Regions from separate parts of the Clostridium sp. genome, predicted to be linked through region 3. Evidence: riboswitches for the same ligand, from Rfam matches in the RefSeq annotation. Region 3 holds a riboswitch; each other region holds the start of a gene.
What was found. Region 3 has a riboswitch for S-adenosylmethionine ahead of LKE46_RS00360 (YeiH family protein). Riboswitches for the same ligand answer to the same signal wherever they lie in the genome.

Region 1: linked by a shared signal. The riboswitch ahead of LKE46_RS01420 (MetQ/NlpA family ABC transporter substrate-binding protein) and the one ahead of LKE46_RS00360 (YeiH family protein) in region 3 are both predicted to bind S-adenosylmethionine.
Region 2: linked by a shared signal. The riboswitch ahead of LKE46_RS05325 (YezD family protein) and the one ahead of LKE46_RS00360 (YeiH family protein) in region 3 are both predicted to bind S-adenosylmethionine.

Annotation. Positions count from the first base shown of each region.
Region 1 is NZ_JAKVOI010000001.1:262,676-268,977, reverse strand. It holds gene LKE46_RS01435 (energy-coupling factor transporter transmembrane component T family protein) at 1-89, opposite strand, end outside; gene LKE46_RS01430 (NUDIX domain-containing protein) at 227-781, opposite strand; gene LKE46_RS01425 (PLP-dependent aminotransferase family protein) at 793-2,238, opposite strand; gene LKE46_RS01420 (MetQ/NlpA family ABC transporter substrate-binding protein) at 2,356-3,189, opposite strand; SAM riboswitch class I at 3,265-3,364, opposite strand; gene LKE46_RS01415 (D-alanine--D-alanine ligase) at 3,508-4,452, opposite strand; gene LKE46_RS01410 (glycoside hydrolase family 130 protein) at 4,532-5,623, opposite strand; gene LKE46_RS01405 (DUF1861 family protein) at 5,652-6,302, opposite strand, start outside.
Region 2 is NZ_JAKVOI010000001.1:1,056,578-1,062,879, reverse strand. It holds gene LKE46_RS05335 (ROK family transcriptional regulator) at 1-740, opposite strand, end outside; gene LKE46_RS05330 (hypothetical protein) at 903-1,121, opposite strand; SAM riboswitch class I at 1,261-1,372, opposite strand; gene LKE46_RS05325 (YezD family protein) at 1,494-1,739, opposite strand; SAM riboswitch class I at 1,733-1,833, opposite strand; T-box leader at 1,880-2,117, opposite strand; gene LKE46_RS05320 (DUF3298 and DUF4163 domain-containing protein) at 2,206-2,895, opposite strand; gene LKE46_RS05315 (accessory gene regulator ArgB-like protein) at 3,115-3,684, shown strand; gene LKE46_RS05310 (AgrD family cyclic lactone autoinducer peptide) at 3,686-3,820, shown strand; gene LKE46_RS05305 (sensor histidine kinase) at 3,812-5,074, opposite strand; gene LKE46_RS05300 (LytR/AlgR family response regulator transcription factor) at 5,120-5,857, opposite strand; gene LKE46_RS05295 (ABC transporter permease) at 6,014-6,302, opposite strand, start outside.
Region 3 is NZ_JAKVOI010000001.1:51,068-57,369, reverse strand. It holds gene LKE46_RS00375 (electron transfer flavoprotein subunit alpha) at 1-266, opposite strand, end outside; gene LKE46_RS00370 (electron transfer flavoprotein subunit beta/FixA family protein) at 254-1,063, opposite strand; gene LKE46_RS00365 (hypothetical protein) at 1,222-1,566, shown strand; gene LKE46_RS00360 (YeiH family protein) at 1,642-2,976, opposite strand; SAM riboswitch class I at 3,113-3,219, opposite strand; gene LKE46_RS00355 (4Fe-4S dicluster domain-containing protein) at 3,307-3,534, opposite strand; gene LKE46_RS00350 (fumarate reductase/succinate dehydrogenase flavoprotein subunit) at 3,521-5,386, opposite strand; gene LKE46_RS00345 (ABC transporter ATP-binding protein) at 5,408-6,187, opposite strand; gene LKE46_RS00340 (ABC transporter permease) at 6,203-6,302, opposite strand, start outside.

The sequences.
Region 1 (6,302 bases), 210 kb from region 3:
GAAAATATACTTTTATCTATAAATCCGTCAGAGTCATTTTCGGCCGCATAGTTGTCCTTCTTAACAAGCCAGTCTTTCAAATGCAACACCTTCCATCCAGAATTTTATTATTTACTTTTTGTCTGAGAACAATGTAACCAATACAATTATTACCACTATGATTCCACAGGCACTTATTATACTGCACATTATAATTAAACCCTTTATCATTGACCTGTCCATCTGTCTAGTCTCTTTTAAGTCCGCAGAATACATACCAGCATCCCAGTCCAATTGCCAATCCTTTTTTCTGCTGCTCCAGTACAAAATCCGATATCCTGTCTTTTTCAACCAGTATTACTTCTATATCTTCAGTTTCCTCCAGTTCCTGTTTTGGTTTTATATTTTCAGGCAGCTTTTCATCTATATCCACATTTACCAGCCTTACCGTATCCGAAAGGAGGGCTGCATTTGAGTACAGCATTGGACTTATTGATTTTACTTCTCCCGTATAGCCGGTTTCTTCCTTCAATTCTCTAAGGGCATTTTTTTCTATATCCTCATCTTCCATAAGTCCTGCCGGGAATCCAATTACATAATTGTCTATAACCGGCCTGTACTGCTTTATAAGTATATATCTGCCAGATGGAACCAGCCTTGCCACCATTACTACGGTATTTACAAAATTGGTCCTCTCTACACTTTCCCACTTGAATCTTTCCTCGTTTTTCCCCCTGTAGGTTATCTCATTCAAGGATATCCAGTTTCCCTTATACAGCATCTTCTTGCCTAATATTCTCACAAATATTCCTCCTAAATAGATTTTATTTTTTTGACCTCTTCTCCTATTATCCTGAATCCTCTTTCTATATCCTCATCACTAGTTCTCGAAAATCCAAGTCTGAATGTATTCTTGCCTTCGTCATCAACATAGAACAGATCTCCCGGAGTAAATATTACCTGACGTCTGCAGCACCTTTCCAGGAGCTGCCGCGAGTCCACATTTTCAATTTTCAAAAATATATGCAGTCCTCCCTCTCCATATATTTTATCATAAGGAATATATTTTTTTGCAAGTCTTATAGCCAATTCATATTTGTCCTTATAAAATTTTCGTGCTTTTTTGATATACTTTTCAAAATTTCCCTCTTTAAGATAATCGTAGAATACAGCCTGATCCAGAAAAGAGGTGTGTATGTTCCTGCTTCTTTTTGCACTTTCAAGATATCCTACAAGTTCCCTGTCTGCAAGTATCCATCCTATCCTCAATCCCGGAAAAAGTATTTTCGAAAAACTACCTATATAAATTACACTATTTCCACTTCCGCCCAGTGCGGCAATCGGCGATACATGGTCACTCAAATATCTCAATTCCTCATTGAAGCCATCCTCAATTATGGGAACATCATATTTTTTGAAAATATTATATAACTTTGCCCTCTTATCCGGAGGCATGACTATTCCCGTAGGATTATGATAAGAAGGTATTAAATAAGCCATCTTGAATTTATCACTCCCGAGATTTTTTTCCAGATTGTCAAGGTCTGCTCCATCCTTGTTCATTTTTATGCCCGTTATATTTAATTTATGCAATTTCATAATCTTTATAGCTGTATTGTGTGTCGGATTTTCACATAATATACTGTCACCTTCCTCTGCAAGACATGACAGTACAATGTCAAATCCCTCCGTAAATCCATTTGTCACCAGTATGTCTTTTTGGGACACGTCTATGCCTTTATTCTCCATGTACTTCAAAAGATATTCAATAAGCGGTCTGTATCCCTGTGCATACCCGTAGTTCAATATCCTTCCACCTTCCCTTGATATGCAGTTCAGAAATGACTTTTTGAAATTGTCCACATCAAATAATCTGTCATCGGGGGCTATGCTTTTAAATGATATCATACCCTTTTCCCATTTTATCTCGCTCTTGATTATATCCAGTTCTTCCGACTTTCTGGCATAGCTGTTTATGCGTTTTTCCCAGTCCACATTCCATCTGCCCTGAAAATTTACTTTTACATCGGCTACAAAGGCTCCCCTGCCCTTTTTCATGTATATTAGTCCTTCATCCTTCAGAAAATCATAGGCGCAAATAACTGTATTCCTGCTGACCTTCAGCCTTGAGGACATTTCCCTTGTGGATGGGAGTTTTTCGCCTGAAGCCACCATCCCTCTAAGTATCATATTCTTTATATAATTCTTTATCTGTATGTAAACAGGACTTTTATCATCAATTTCCATATCAAAAAACATAACCGTGAATTCACCTCTATATATATTTTTACATAAATCCACATATAAATAAAGATGATGTACTGCTTTTTTTACAATACATCACCTCTACTGTGAAAATTTCAATTTGTCTGCATACTAAAATGCAGGAATTATGCTTCCCTTGTAATTATCCTCTATGAATTTCTTGATTTCAGGTGAATTTACAGCCTTCACAAGAGCCTTTACATAAGGCTTATCCTTGTCTTCCTTCTTTACTGCAATTATATTTGCATAAGGTGATTCCTTTGATTCTATGGCAAGTGCATCCTTTGTAGGATTTAAGTTTGCCTCAAGTGCATAATTTGTATTTATAACTGCGGCATCTACATCTCCCAGTACTCTAGGAAGCTGTGGAGCATCCAGTTCCTGAACCTTCAGGTTCTTCTTATTTTCCATTATATCAAGCTTGGAAATAAGCTCTCCATCCTTTACTTTTACAAGTCCTTCCTTTGCCAGCAGTTTAAGTGCCCTGGAACCATTTGTAGCATCATTCGGTATTGCAACTTCAGCCCCATCCTTTAGATCCTTTAAATTCTTTATCTTGTTGGAATATATCCCCATCGGTTCGATATGAACTTTTGCAACGGGAACCAAATCCGTACCATTTTTTTTGTTGTAGTCTTCAAGATATGGTATATGCTGAAAGAAGTTTGCATCCAGTTCTCCAGATGCCAGAGCCTTGTTTGGCGTTACATAGTCTGTGAACTCTTTTATTTTCAGCTCATATCCTTCTTTCTGGAGTATAGGCTTTACCTTCTCAAGTATTTCCTCATGGGGCTTTGGTGTAGCACCTATTGTTATCTCCTTCTTTTCACTTTTTGACGTATCACTTCCGGTATTTCCTGCACTGCTGCTTCCGCATCCTGATAATGCTGTCAAAACAAATACAGAAGAAAATATAATTGCCAGTGTCTTTTTGATGTTTTTCATAAAAGTTCCCCCTCAAATTAGTTTAATCAAAATAAAAACCCGAGAAAATCCCCCGGGTTTGAAACCTTAATGATTTTCTCATCTTTCAGCTTTCGCTGCAGGAGTTAGCACCAATGTATACAATACTGGTTGCCGGGTTTCACAGGGCCAATCCCTCCACCTCTCTTGATAAGTTTATCTTGATTCATTTTTTCATGTAAGTGATTATATCATCACAATTTTTCGTTGTCAATGCTCTTCTCAACAGTTTACATATCAAGCAGAAAATGCCCTGTATAAATGTTAATTAATCATCTATACAGGGCTGCATTTGTCTGTTTAGTATTCAGCTGGCGCACATATTTTTTCATTATCCATCTTACCGTGATTTTCTTCCATGGAGTATTCAACTATTTTGTCCAAGAGCTGGCTGTAAGACATATTTACAGCTTTCGCACTTTTCGGGAACAGACTGTTCTTTGTCATACCCGAAAGTGTATTGAGTTCAAGTACATAAGGTATATTGTCCTTTACAATCAGATCAACTCTTACGTATACCCTGCACTTCAACACATCCCAGCATTTGCGGGATATCTCCTCGATTTCACCTTGGAGTTTCTCCTCAAGCTGGACAATTATTTCATCCGAAGCACCTTCAGTGTATTTTGCCTCATAGTCAAAGAATTCCGTCTTTGGTTTTATTTGAATCAACGGCAGCGTGTTTCCATTTAAAATGCAGCAGGTAATTTCGTCGCCTTTTATATATTCCTCAATCATGACCTCTTCATCATATTCCAAGCCGAGATTTACTGCATCTTCCATATTCTCTTTATTTTTGACTATATTTGTCGCCACACTTGATCCACCTGAATTTGGCTTCACAACCAGTGGATACCCAATCTCATCCAAATAATCATAATCTATTTCATCTGTGGATTTGACACACATCCACCTTGCAGTTTTAATTCCTGCACTCTTCAGCACCTTCTTTGTCATATCCTTGTCCATACAGATGGAACTTGTAAGAGGTCCACATCCGGAATAAGGTATATCCAGAGTTTCCAGAACGGATTGAACCGTTCCATCCTCTCCGAATTTCCCGTGAAGTGCTATAAATGCAAAGTCTATACCTGCTGTTTTATCTATAATATCTCTTTCTTTGTCTATAACAATTGGAACTACTTCATACTTTGTTTTATCAAAACAACTCATTATCTCTCTTCCAGAATTCAGTGATACTTCTCTCTCCGAGGATATTCCCCCCATGATAACTCCTATTTTCATATCAATTCCTCCGCTAAATACTGTTATACTATCCTTTATCTTTTATTTTACACATCGCCGGATATAAGAAAAGAGCCACTCAATAAATATTTTTACCATGTTGTGGTTCACCGGCCACTCCAATAGAATTCAGAATATCACCCGTATCCGCAGTAACCAGCCCGATGGAACTGTCTGCTATACCATAGTATATATACAGCTTATCCCTAATTTCAACAGCACCACAGGGGAAAACCACATCTGAAAAGAAGCCCTCTGTCTCATAGTCCTCACAGGGATATAAAACAGGTTCCTCACTTCGCCCGATAACTTTTGAAGGATCATCCAGATCCAGCAGAAGAGCCCCCATTGAGTAGCATTCATGTTCATCTACACCGTGGTACAGCTCCAGCCATCCGGCATCTGTCCTTATGGGAGGCATACCTGCCCCTATTTTCCGTGAATCCCAGCAATTTTCCCTTGTACATGCCAGCAGCCTGTGATTACCCCAATTTATCAGATTGTCGGATTCAGATATCCAGATCATAGGTTTGCCGGTACTTCTGGATACCGGTCTGTTCAGTGCAAAGTACTTCCCCCCTATTTTTTCCGGAAAGATTACCGCGTCCTTGTTCTCCGTATTAAATATATTACCCAGTTTTCTATAGCTTTTGAAGTCTTCTGTAACAGCCAGACCAACTACTATTCCATACTTGGAAACACCACTGTAGGTAATATAGTAGCTGCTGTCTATCCTGGTTATCCTTGGATCTTCTATTCCGAAACTTTCATACTTGTTTTCCGGGAAAATAAATGGTCTCTCGTCTACATCGAAATTTATACCATCATCGCTCCTTGCAAGTCTTATGTGGGAAATAGATGTGAGGTATTCAAAATCATATGGCTTCTTTATATTTTTTATTACACGTGAATCACTAAAATCATAATCTCTGTTACTTTTGTCTATATCCACAGTCTTCAGACAACTTGTGCTGGAATCCACAATCGGTACCCGGAAGAAATCATCATCCGGATTATCAACTGCTTCAGCAGTTCTAAATGCCAGTATTATCTGATCTTTATATATGGCGGCTCCAGGATTGAATGCCCCTACAACCTTAAGATTTTTACACGAAGGTTCAACATCTCCGGCCTTTATAATAGGATTAAATCCATATCTCTTTATACTCATTTCTCCTCCTATAACAATATTGAAATATTTAGAAAGTCTCCAATTCTCCACTTTTGTCTTCACCCATATACTCATAAAACGGATTGTCTATTTCAAGTGTCTGGGCCTCAATATCGCTTATTCCGGCATAAATCACTGCCTTTTTACCATCAAAGGTAAGCCCGCCTCCAAACACTACATCATACAAAACTTTATCTTTGCTTGGTCCGGGCAGGAAATCCCCTCTCTCCGCAATTATACGGACATCCTTGTATTTCATGGAGTTTATCTCAAGAACAAATGTCATGCAGTAATAGTGTTTCATACCGTACTCATCAAATTTTGCTATATGCCCCAAAAGGCCTATATTGTTTTCATCAATAGGATAAATACTGTTTATACCACCCCATTCCTCATCACTGAAAAAGTCATTCAGAATAGGTGCATCTTCAATTACCCCTATACTCAGATCGCTCAGTCTCCTTATTTTTATAAATCCTATTTTCCCCTTTCCTCCCTTTGCTCCCTGAGGGCGTGTCAATACACCTATACTGCCATCCTTGAGTTCAGTTATACGCAGGTCCTTCATGCCATCCGGCCCTACAAAGAAAAGTTTCAGATGAAAAATATCCTTTCCTCTGTACATTATAGTCCGCCATATCAAGTTGTAAGGATTATTTATATCCTTGAAAACTTCAAC
Region 2 (6,302 bases), 1.0 Mb from region 3:
GTTTCAATACACATGCTTTTAAAATTAATATAATCTCTGCTTCTGGAAATAATCTGTTCAAAAGCGTATTCATTATTTCCTGCTGTTCTTAAAACTCTCCCCTGTAGAATGGTACCTTCTCTTATGCACAATCCACAATTAAAATAAGCCAGATTACTAAACATTTTTCCATATCCATATAAATATTCTGCAACAACAGCTGAATTGGATCTGTTCTCACTGACTATACTGCATTTAAGTTTTTTCTCCAGCATTTCTTTTATGGGTACACCAGGCAATACTCTTGTATCAACTGCAAGTCCTACTCCAGCAAGCTGAATAAAATCAAGCCTTAATTCTACATATATACTTCCTATGCTCTTTTGAATCATTTCTATTAAATCATTCGGAGAAGTACCATATTCAATTTGAAAAACTTTTTTATGAATAATCTCCATTCTCAGGTTAACTATAGATATGTCTATACATGATTCAGATATGTCTATACATAAAATATAAAATCTGCATATATTCACATCATACAATACAGGTTTCCTGCCACCGGTAGATTCTCCTATACATTTTTCAACTATAAGTCCATTTTTCTCAAGAGGATTCATAATACGATTCAATGTAGTTAATTTCATCTTTGCTTTAAGTAAGATTTCATTTTTACTCATGGCTCCATTTTTCTGAAGTAAATTAAATATCTTTTTTTCGTCCACTTTTAAGTTTTGTAACAATTTGCAATCATTTAGCATAGCAATCATACCTTTTGTTCCATGTATTTTAATTAAAACAAAAAGATCAAGCTTTCATAATAAATACAAAACAAATATGCTCCAATATGAAGAACTTGATCTCTAGTTTTCTAGTCAATCAATTAGAATACTTATCACCATTCAGCTATAAATAAGCATCTGCTAAAATTCGCTGCCATTGTAGAAAATGTCAAATTTATTTTTTGTGTCAGATTTTGCTTTTTTATAGGCTACTCTATAAAGCTGCATCATCGCATTAATTTCTCTATCACTTAGGCTATTATAAAATACCTTCGGGCAACTTATAAAAGCCTCTTGTTCATCCTGCTGTGAAAAATTATTTCTCATTATATTTAAAAATCTACTCTCTATGCTATTCATAAAAATTCCCCCATTCCATACTTTGTATTTAAACTATGCTTCTGTTCAAAAAGCTATCGTAACTATGACTAAATTAAAAAGCTATTTTTCTTATAAGAAAAATAGCTTTTATAAAAACAAGTTTTTTACACAACTAAATTTCTTATCTTCCAGAATACCACCTTCACTCTGTAGGAATTGACACCGATACATATATAAATGCCGGTTGTCGGGCTTCAAAGGGCCAGTCCCTCCACCACTCTTGATAAGACCATATTAAATTATATACAAATTATTTAAATATTTCTTGTATTATATCATCATATACTTAACTCTGTCAATACAAAAATTTAAAAAATTCCTCGTATAAGGAGATAGCTTTTATATTTATTATTAAATCAGTCTTACTTTTTCATTTTTTTCTATCTGTACAACTTTTCCATCCTGAACGACCAAAGTTATAGAACCATACCTTATCGTACTCAGCATACATATGAGCTTATCTAGATTTTCTTGTGAAATACTGTTATTATGCAGTTCCTTCTTATTCACTGCTACCACTCCCCCTACAAATATCATTTTAAAAAACCTTCTCGCAAGATGAATGCAAGAAGGTTTGAAATTTCTTCTATTTCTCATCTTTCAGGTATATCCTGTAGGAATTGGCACCTTGAAATTAAATCCAGGTTGCCGGGCATCATCGGGCCAGTCCCTCTGCCTCTCTCGATAAGAATATCTATATAAAATTAAAAATAAAAAAAGCCTTGTCCCTATTATATCATAGAGACGAAGCTTAAACTCCGCGGTTCCACTCTTTTTGGACTACAAGTCCCTCTTTTTTTCAGGTACATCATTATACCCCATTGCTGTAACGGGCAAACCCGATGTAGTCTACTATAATTTCGATACATGACTCAAAAGGGCACTTCATCTAAGATAAATTTGGAAATCTTCCAGCATCAAATTTCCTCTCTTGAAATTCATACTTAAACTACTTTCCTTTTTCAATGTCTTTAATTAATTCTCAGCACTAACATTAAAATTATAGTTATATTATACATGTAAATATTCTTTTGTCAATATTCTTTTTTGCCTTTCCATCCCTTTAAATCAATCTGGCAATGGGCCCTGAAGGATTGATTATATCTTTGATTTTGTCATATGGAATTTCTATTTTAAACAGTCCATAAGAATAAGGTGTGTACTCATATACCTGATAGTAAATGACAAGACTGTCTGGAGTTAGATAGTATTCCTGATCCTTCGTAATGCCATTGTATTCATTAATTAAAGTTATGTTGTTGTCTTTTATATACCGATATGCTATTTCATTCAAAACTGCAGCATAGTCTGTGCTCTGGTTGAACAATTCATTGAAACTGTATATGTGCCCTGTCTTTGCATCAATCGTTAAAGAAGAGTATTTTGTAAATCCGTGGGCAGCTCTGTTTACATAAGTATACATTGCAAATAATATGCTCAGTAAATTACTTTTATTTAACCGCACCTCATAAGTTCCAAGTACCTGATTAAAATCCGTAACTCCATCCACAAGCACCTGGCTTTTAAAAAGTCTGCTTACCTGGTCTATAATCGCCTCATTAATTTTGGATATATTTTCTCCGTTGCTGGCATTCTCTATCACTGGATACGATATGCTGAACTCTTCAGGCATCAATTTTTGTTCTGACAAATTCACAGGCACATCTTTATTATCATTTCTGCTGTATTTTAAATAAAAGTCTTCAGCATCGAATAACTCGCTTAAATTATCTGGATAGCTAAAATAAAGCATTTTATATATTCTCCCTATAAACTCATTTTCTACAATTATACTATTATATTTATGCAGCTAATGTGCATGGTTTCTTTCAAAATACATAACAATGCATTCAAAGAAATTTTTGTAAAAATTTCTTCCTCTTGAACCTGCTTTTTTCCCTTTCATGCATAATCTATTTACACTGGCAAATCTTTATTCTATAGTGTATGTAAATTGAGTTAGGTGATGAATATGGTAAAAAATATAGCAGATAAAATCACACTATATATAAAATATAACAGCTATATAAAAGACAATGACAGTATTGAAAAGATCAACTATTCAATACAGGTGCTCGTAAATGAAACCTTCAAGTTGGTAGTGCTTTTTACTTTGTTTACAGTATTGGGAAAATTGAATTACTTTTTATTTTCCCTTATAATCTTACTTTCCACAAGGACTTTTTCAGGAGGATATCACAGCAACTCGACACTGTTGTGTTTATTTTGGACAACCACATTCTTTTTGTTTACTTCAATAATTTGTCCCTTAATTCCTGTATTCACTGCTTGGATTTATTATATCCTCGCTTTAGCAGGCATAACCACATTTTTACTGAAAAGTCCTTGTGAAAACAAAACAAGACCAACGAGAAACAAAAAGCGTATTTTGCATTTCAAGATAATATCGACTTGTTTTACAGTATTCTGGATGATTGTACTGTTGTTCTTTATATCAGACGATAGCTATCTCAACTGCGGCTTTTTTACAATATTGCTTCAACTGCCTCAATTAATATATCTAAAAAGAGAGGATGTTTAATATGAATAAATTGAATAAAAAACTCGCTATTACAAAATGTGGATTCCTTCTTGCTGCTTTTGCTGTTTTAGTCAGCAATACCCATTCATTTGTTTTCTTAGGAGAACCAAAACCACCTAAAAGCCTTTTAAAGTAATATGACAAAACAAATTAAATTGTCTTCCAAAGATAGCTGAATCTTTCCTTCCTTAGACTCAACTATCTTTTTTGCATTGTAAAGGCCGTATCCCCTGTTTTCACCCTTCTTTGTAGAAAATCCCCTTTTGAATACCTTCTTCAAGTTGTCCTCATCTATATTTTCCACAGTATTTTTCAACTCAATTACGTTTTTATCAAAATTTTTATATATATTCAATACAACAGATCTATTACTGTTATCCTCAACTGCCTCAAAGGCATTGTTTAAAATATTTGCAAGTATTTCGGACAGCTCGTAATCCTCCACCTTCCATTCATTCAGTTCATTTGAAACATTGTACTTAAATTTGATACCCCTTATTTCAGCTTCACTGGATTTGCTGTATATTACTGCCCTCAATATCAAATTGTCTATATATGCTATTTTTTCAATGCCTTCAGTTGAACAATTAACAGATTTTATGTATTTAAGAAGATTGTATTTCAATTCTTTTCCCTCTGAAACCTGTACAAGTCCTCCTATGGCATTGAGATGATTTTTGAATTCATGCTGCTTGCGCCTTATATCCTCCGTCATACTTTTTATTATGGGAATGTATCTGCTGTTTACTTCCATTGCCTTGTTTTTTTCATTTATCTTCACAATATGATAGCACAAAAATAAATTCAATATAAATATTATCATAAGTATACATATAAATATTACAGAATTATTTAATAATAATTTGCTATCATACTCCCATAATACCTTGTAGATTATGACATATAAAATTAAATTTATTAAAATATAATTTACAATTGTATAATCAATTTTACTTATAACTTCAAATTTACTATTTGGGATAAAATAATATATAATTATACAAAAAATCCATACAAATGTATTTGCAACTATACCAAACAAAAACGTATCTGTATCAAATCCAATAAGTTTCAGTGGATACATTACAATTAGTTCTATAATCATAAGAAACATAATGCTTGTGCAAACCTGTACAAAATTTTTCACTATATTTTTTTTATAAACAAAAGAACTTAAAAATGTCATAAATAAATAATTAACTGCAATACTGTAGTATGATCCAAACATATCATTAGAAATAACAACTACAATTGATATTAACACTACTATAACAAAATTTTTACAAAAAATACTAAAATTCAATTTCCTTCTCAAATTAAACTTTGACCACAAAATCATAAAGGCAGTAAGCTCAAAAAAAGTACTAATAAATTCCTGCAATGGCTCCAATCACTCAGTCCTCCTTATATCTAATAAAACGACAAAATAGTATGTTCATGCATATATGCCAACCTTCTTCATAACTTCGTCTTTGAAGTTATAGCTCAGGAATGCCTTTTCGCCGCAGCAGCCAAAGCTTATCTCCCAGGATTTGTTTGATATTTTCTGTATGCTGCTTATAAAATTTATATTTACTGCATAGGCCCTGTGTGTCTGTATTATATCTCGGCAATCTACCATATCAAGCACTTTCTTTAGTGACATCTTCCTAATCTTGTAATTTCTGTCTCTGGTATATATTGTCATCAACCTGAGATTTACTGCAATAAATACTATATCCTCCACCTTTATTCTCACGCTTATATCCGCAGAAATACTGAAGGAGACATGCTTGTCTACTTTTTTGCCTACACTCTTTTCATAGCTTCCTGCAATAAGAAGCTTCGTCATTTCAATTACCTTGTCCTTGTCATACGGTTTGATTACATAATCATAGCAGTGGGTTTTCTTGAATGCATCAAGCATGTAATTCACATTTGATGTAACAAAAATTATCCAGCTGAGTTTGTACCTTTCCATACACCTCAATTCCAGGGCAAGATCCATTCCGGAAGAATTTTTCAAGGCAATATCTATATAGAAAAAGTCTATTGGTGTTTTCCTTGATATATCCAGTGCACTGTATTTGCTCTCGGCTCCCCATACTTTTATGTTCCTGCCGGCTTCACATATCATCCTCGCAAGAGTCTCCCTCTCCACTTTTTCATCTTCTACAACCAATACATTTACCATAATGTCCCCCCTTTATTGTTAAGTAATAGACAAATTATGCTAAACAGTCTTCTTTAAGTATTTATACCTTAATTCTACCTAATAAAACAATAAATTTCAATTTATTATATATGCAGTAAATATAAAAAAGAGCTGTCATAAAACAGCCCCCTTTTGTCAAGATCTAAATACAACTTCTTCCTTGGAAAACATAAATTTCGCCAGAAATACCGCCGCTGCTACATATACAATATGCCATCCCAGCACTACTGAAATATGTACTGGATTGAATACACCTGCAATAGCTTCCTTCATAACTACAACGGCATTTACTATCGGTATATTGAAGAACAGGAATCCTATACTCTTTGCATCCATCATAAATGGTATATACGTAAGTATCATTACCGGAACTATAAAACCTCCAAGATAAGTATTTGCCTCCTTCATGGAACGTGCAAATATA
Region 3 (6,302 bases):
AAAACCCATATGCCTTCAGTATTGTCACATGACTTGATGGGAGATTTTAAAGAAGATCTCTCTTGCAGCACTATCTTATTATTTTTTTTATTATCAGGATTGTTTAAAGCTGACACCGGGCATATGGAAATGCATTTTCCACAATCGATACATTTTTCAGCATTGACTGTTAGTTTATCTTCGCCATTCATTTCTAAAGCTCCAACAGGACAATTGGAAATACATGACTGGCAGCCTATGCAGGAATCTCCAACTATGATTGGCATTTAATTATTCCTCCTTTTAATTTATCTACAAGTATTTTTACAACTTCATCAGTACTGCCATGGAGCAATTCTCCACCAGATCTCTGGGCCGGTGGGAAAATACGTCTAACTGATGTTGGAGACCCCTTTAATCCCAATTGGTTTAAATCAGCATTAAAATCATTGATTCCCCAAATTTTTGCTCTGTAGCGTGCTGCCCTAATCATATTTGGCAGTGGAGAAAAACTTAGCTCATTGATACTTTTTTCTACTGTAATAAGACAGGGAAGCTTTGACTGCACAACTTCATATCCACTGTCAATTTTTCTGTGTACTGTAACAGTACTCTCCTTCAGATCTAAACTTTGTATCTTCTCAACATAAGTCAGCTGAGTTATACCAAGCCTGGAAGCAATGCCAGGCCCAACCTGGGCCGTATCTCCATCTATAGCCTGCTTGCCGCAAAATATTATATTTATATTTTCATTTTCCATTATTTTTTTTATACCCATTGCAAGTATATAACTCGTTGCCAATGTATCCGAACCGGCAAAGGCACGATCTGAAAGCAGATATCCTTCGTCTGCACCCATTTCAATGGATTTTTTAATCACCTCTTGTGCTTGAGGCGGTCCCATTGAGATTACAGAAATCCTGCCGCCAAATTTCCGCTTGATTCTAACAGCTTCTTCAAGTGCGTGAGCATCATATGGATTAAAAATCGTAGGTGCACTCGATCTGTCCAGAGTATTAGTCTTTGGGTCCATTTTAATTTCTGTAGTATCTGGTACTTGTTTTACACAAACTAAAGTATGCAAATTGCCGTCAACTCCTTATTGCTAATTTTAAATTTTATTATATAGATTGGCTATGAAGAAGATATGAAGTGCTTATAAAGATTTACTTATTGCTGCATTTTAAAATAAAATATAAAATAGTATATATTAGATTCATTTAGGAAAGGAAGTATTTATCGGTGAATAAGGAGCAAATCACATGTATACAAAATGTCCGTATAATCTTTGAATTTTTTCAATCCTGCCCAAAAGTCTCCAAACTGGAGGACACGGAAACAGCTGCTGAATCATTGAAAAATTGGGGTCACTTGCTGGAGCAGCGTCTTTCAAGAATTGCCTCAATGCTGGAAATTTTAAAATCAGCCCATAATGACTGGATGATCACTGCTAAGAAAGACAGAATAATTATGGAAACCGAGACTTTTGATTTCAACTATGCAGTTAAAATGTTGAAAGAGAATGGATTTAAGGATGAAGAATACATTCTGAAAGTAGAATACGGGAGAAAATGGGGAATACTTTAGTTTAATAGGTTTTCCAATTTAAAAAGAGGACATCCTGAATAAGGATATCCCCTTTTTTCAAATTTGAATTCCACCCTATAAGCTTGACCAATAAGATCCTAAAATCACCACAGAAAACAAATATCCAAGTATGACATTTACCACTGCTCCAGCTGAAAATGCAGCAAAAGGCTTCCAGCCGACAGCTGTAAGCTGTCTAAAGCGGGTAGTAAGTCCAATGGAAAGGAAACAAAAAGTGAATGCCCAGGTTCTGATCTCTTTAATTGGAGCAATTATATTGGAATTAATGGCTGCTGCAGCAGCAGGAGAAGCACTTGAAAGCAAAATAGTAAGAAATATTGAGGCTACAAAAAATCCAATTACAAATTTGGGAAATCTATGCCAGATATCAGAGGCATTGGCCTTTACACCGGTTTCTTTATTTTCCCATTTAGTAATGGAGATTATAGCGAGAATAAAGCACCAGATTCCAATAAATATATCACGACCTACAACCTTCATAAGAGTAAATGTGGTTATGGCTTTATCTCCAAAAGAACTAGCTGCCGTAACTCCTGCAGCATCTGCAAATTCAGATGTTCCAATCCATGCCCCTGCTGCCCCTGCAGGTATGCCCGTAACTTTTATAAATATGGAAAGTACAAAAATCATCACAACCGCCCAGGCCACTACTAGGGAGATGGCTACAGACACATGTTCTTTTTTCGTCTGTATGGCACTTCCTACAGCTATTGACGCTGAAACTCCACAGATGGAACCGCCAGCCCCTAAAGTGGCAGCAAATCTCTTATCCAATCCCAGCCATTTTGTACCTACAAAATAAATTATCAAAAACGTTGAAACTGCAATTAAAGTCGCCTGTAAAAATGCAACGGGACCAGCTTTTACAATTAGTGTGAAGGGAAGTGTAGCACCTAAAAGTACAATACCTACTTTTACATATAGCTCTGTTCTGAGTGCTGTTTCAAACCATCTCGGAATAGAAAGTAAATTACTGATTATAAGTCCTATGAACAAGGCAACAAGTGGTGCTTCAAGATTATATTTTTGTGCCCAGCTCCAGGAACTAAAAGAATTAATTATAACACTCAAAATAAATAAAAGTAAAAATCCTATGAAAAAGTCCTTAAACTTGTAATGTAAAAATAAATTTACAATAGAAAATAATATTAAAAATACAACAAACAGAAGTACAATGGACCAGATGTTATTTCCCAGTGCAGAGAAAAGAGCACTTATATTTGTCCATTTTGGAATTTTGGCGGTAATAAATTTTATTGAGCTTCCAGAAGACCAAAAAACAACTGCCGCCACTACCAGAATCAATCCTATCCATACTGCCCACCAGTCTTCCTTTTTGACAAGATCACTCCAGCCATTTTCCTTCGAATTGAATTTCTTCTCAGACACGTGATCAACTCCTTATTTTATATTTAAAGAGAGATTAGATCTATTTATATTAATAAAATCTAATCTCTGGCTTTTCCAGTAAATTAAAATTAAAAAACTTCCTGCGGAGAAACCACAGGAAGTCATGTCCTTTTGTCTCTCATCTTTCAGGATTTACCTGCTGGAATTAGCACCGTTGAACATAAAATTCATTCAGGTTGCCGGATATCATAGGGCCAGTCCCTCCATCACTCTTGATAAGAAGTTATTCTTTTTTCAATTTCCTATATAATAACATATTATGATTAATTTGTAAATGTTAATTTCAAACTAAGCCATAGATAATTTGTATTATTTTATTAAATATGGAACTTCTGTTAATTCTATTGCATTTTTAGGGCAAACATATGAGCAGGCATCACAATACCAACAATCATTTTTATATTTCATAAATGGCACTCCATCTTCTCCAATTCTCAAAACATCCCTTGGACAATAATTAACACACAGGCCACAGGAAACACATTTATCTGCATCAAAGTTTATCCATTGATAGTCCCTTCTATTATTTCTGCTCATCTCTATTACCTCCATTAAATTCTGGAACAATTCTTTTGGGAATATCAAATCCCTCTCTTTTAAATTTCTCCTCTATCCATGGATCTCTATCCCCATTTTTAGGAGGAACATATCCTTTTCCTATATCCACATTTAAAATTGGGTATTCATATTCTAATTTCTCTTCAAACTTCCATTTATGTTCCGGTACTTCTTTTTTAAACAGTCTCATTTCATTATTTTCCAAATCTTTTTGTATTACCACCCATTTATGTTCCCAATTAGGATCCCTTTTAGGATATGCCAAACGATAATGTCCAAGTCCCCATCTGCTTTCAGTCCTGTATAACGAAGCCTTAGCTGCCATCTCAGCACAATCCAAAATACTATTTACTTCTGTAACTTTTATCAGATCATGATAATCACTTACTTTTATTCTTTTTATATCCTCTTTTCTTATCCTGTCAACCCACCAAAGCATTTTTTCCATGAGAGGATCACTCTTAGGAGGTGTTAAATACTGACTTATTCTAGCTCTAATTTTATATTCCACATCTTCTACATTCAATCCCTCAACATTATTTAGCGGTAATTCTATTTCTTTTACAATATTATCTATATCTTCATCAATATTTTCAGCTTCATGTAATTTGGAATATTCAACTGCTTTTTCACCTGCTATACTTCCAAATACAAATGCTCCTGTAAGATATTGATGAGGTACAGCTGCACAATCTCCAGCCGCATATAGTCCAGCAACACTTGTCTCTGTATCTTTATTGACCTTTATTCCAGACATGCTATGACCACTGCATAAAGTTATTTCTTCCATATCCTGCTCTACAGAATCCCATTTCCTATAATCTTCTCCTCGTTGTTTATGAAATAATCCTCGAGTAGTTCGTTCTGTTCCCCAAAGAATTTTTTCTAATCCGATTATAGTCTCTTTAGGCAGATGATCCATTTTTAAATATACTGGACCTTTGCCTTCTAAGAATTCACGCCATACAGCCAGGAACATATCTCCGGACCAATAACCATGGGTCCAATATCTCTTACCCAGGGCATTTACTCCATATCCACCTCTTGGTATTACAACATATCCACATGCTGGTCCATTATAATCTTTCATCAATAAATTGGTTTGAAAACATTCAAGATTAACCAATTCGGCACCCGCTCGATATGCCAGAGAAAAACCCTCTCCAGTATTTCCTGGGAACTCATATGTTCCACTTAAGTATCCATCTTTAGGAAGTCCAAATTTACCTACTGCACCTGCTGTAAGTATAACTGCCGGTGTATTTACTACAAAGATCTTTCCCGTTCGAATATTAAATGCAAGCAGGCCTGAAATTTTTCCATTTGTAGTAAATAGTTTCACAGCAGGTGTAAAGTTAAATACCTTCACGCCTAACTTTTTTACCCTTTCAGCTAAACCCCTCTTTATATCTTCTCCATCCATGGCAAGATATAGGGGATGATCTACAGGATGAAGATAATTTGTCTTATAATTTCCATTTTCATCAATAGGAAATAAATCTCCAGGCTCTCTACCAGTATAATCTTCCAAATCTTTTATAACCTGAATACTTTTTTGTCCTAAAACATAGGCTGGTTCCTGATCCAAAATACCTTCTGTTACTTTCGTAAGTGCTTCAACTACATCTTCTGGAGTTGAATAGCCGGGACTTGCTACTATATTAAGTGCATCCATCCCTCTTCCTATTGCTCCAGATGTTTCAATTGGCCCCTTGTCAAATATAATTACAACCGAATCCGGATTCTTTTCTTTTGCTTTAATTGCTGCGATAGTTCCTGCACTACCACCACCTACAATGCATACATCAGCTTTTATTCTCTCAAAACTCATTACCTTACCTCCTAATAAAAGTTATATACTATATTCTGGTTTCATATCTTTAGCCAAAGAAAATTCTTTGTATACTGAATTTCTATAATTCACAAAGCCATTATCAATTCTATTCCTAGGCTTATCCAGTGAAATTTCCATCAAGGAATTTATGTTCCCGGGATTTGACTTCATGATTGCAATTTTATCTCCCAAATATACAGCCTCCTCAATATCATGAGTGACAAATACAACACTTAAATTCCGCTTTTTGCATATATCAATCAATTCATCCTGCAATTGCATTCTTGTAAAAGTATCTAATGCCCCAAAAGGCTCATCCATTAAAAGTATCTCAGGTTCAATAACCAGTGCTCTTGCTATCGCCACTCTTTGTTTCATTCCACCAGATAATTGATGTATATAAGCATCTTTGAATTTTTCCATATTAACAAGTTTTAGATATCTAAGGGCTTTATTCTTTGCCTCATTTTTTGGAATTTTCCTCAATTTTAAACCAAATTCCACATTTTCTATAACTGTTTTCCATGGAAATAAAGCATAATCTTGAAATACCATAGAACTATCCTTGTTAGGCTTGTCAATAACTTCATTATTTATTTCAACAGTTCCTTCTGTAGGTAAATCCAATCCTGCAATTATCCTTAACAATGTACTTTTTCCACATCCCGATGGACCTAAAAGGCAGATAAATTGATTATCCTCAATAACTAAATTAATATCTTTCAATGCTAAAACTTCTTTATTTTTTATATTTTTATCAGATTTGTATACCTTGGACACATTTTTAATTTTAATCACTTATAATCACCACCATCATTTGCGCCACTTTAATACGTTTTTCTGTAATATTTTTATAGCTGAGAAACATATGGTACCTATTATACCGATAGTTATCATTCCTACAATAGTTTCA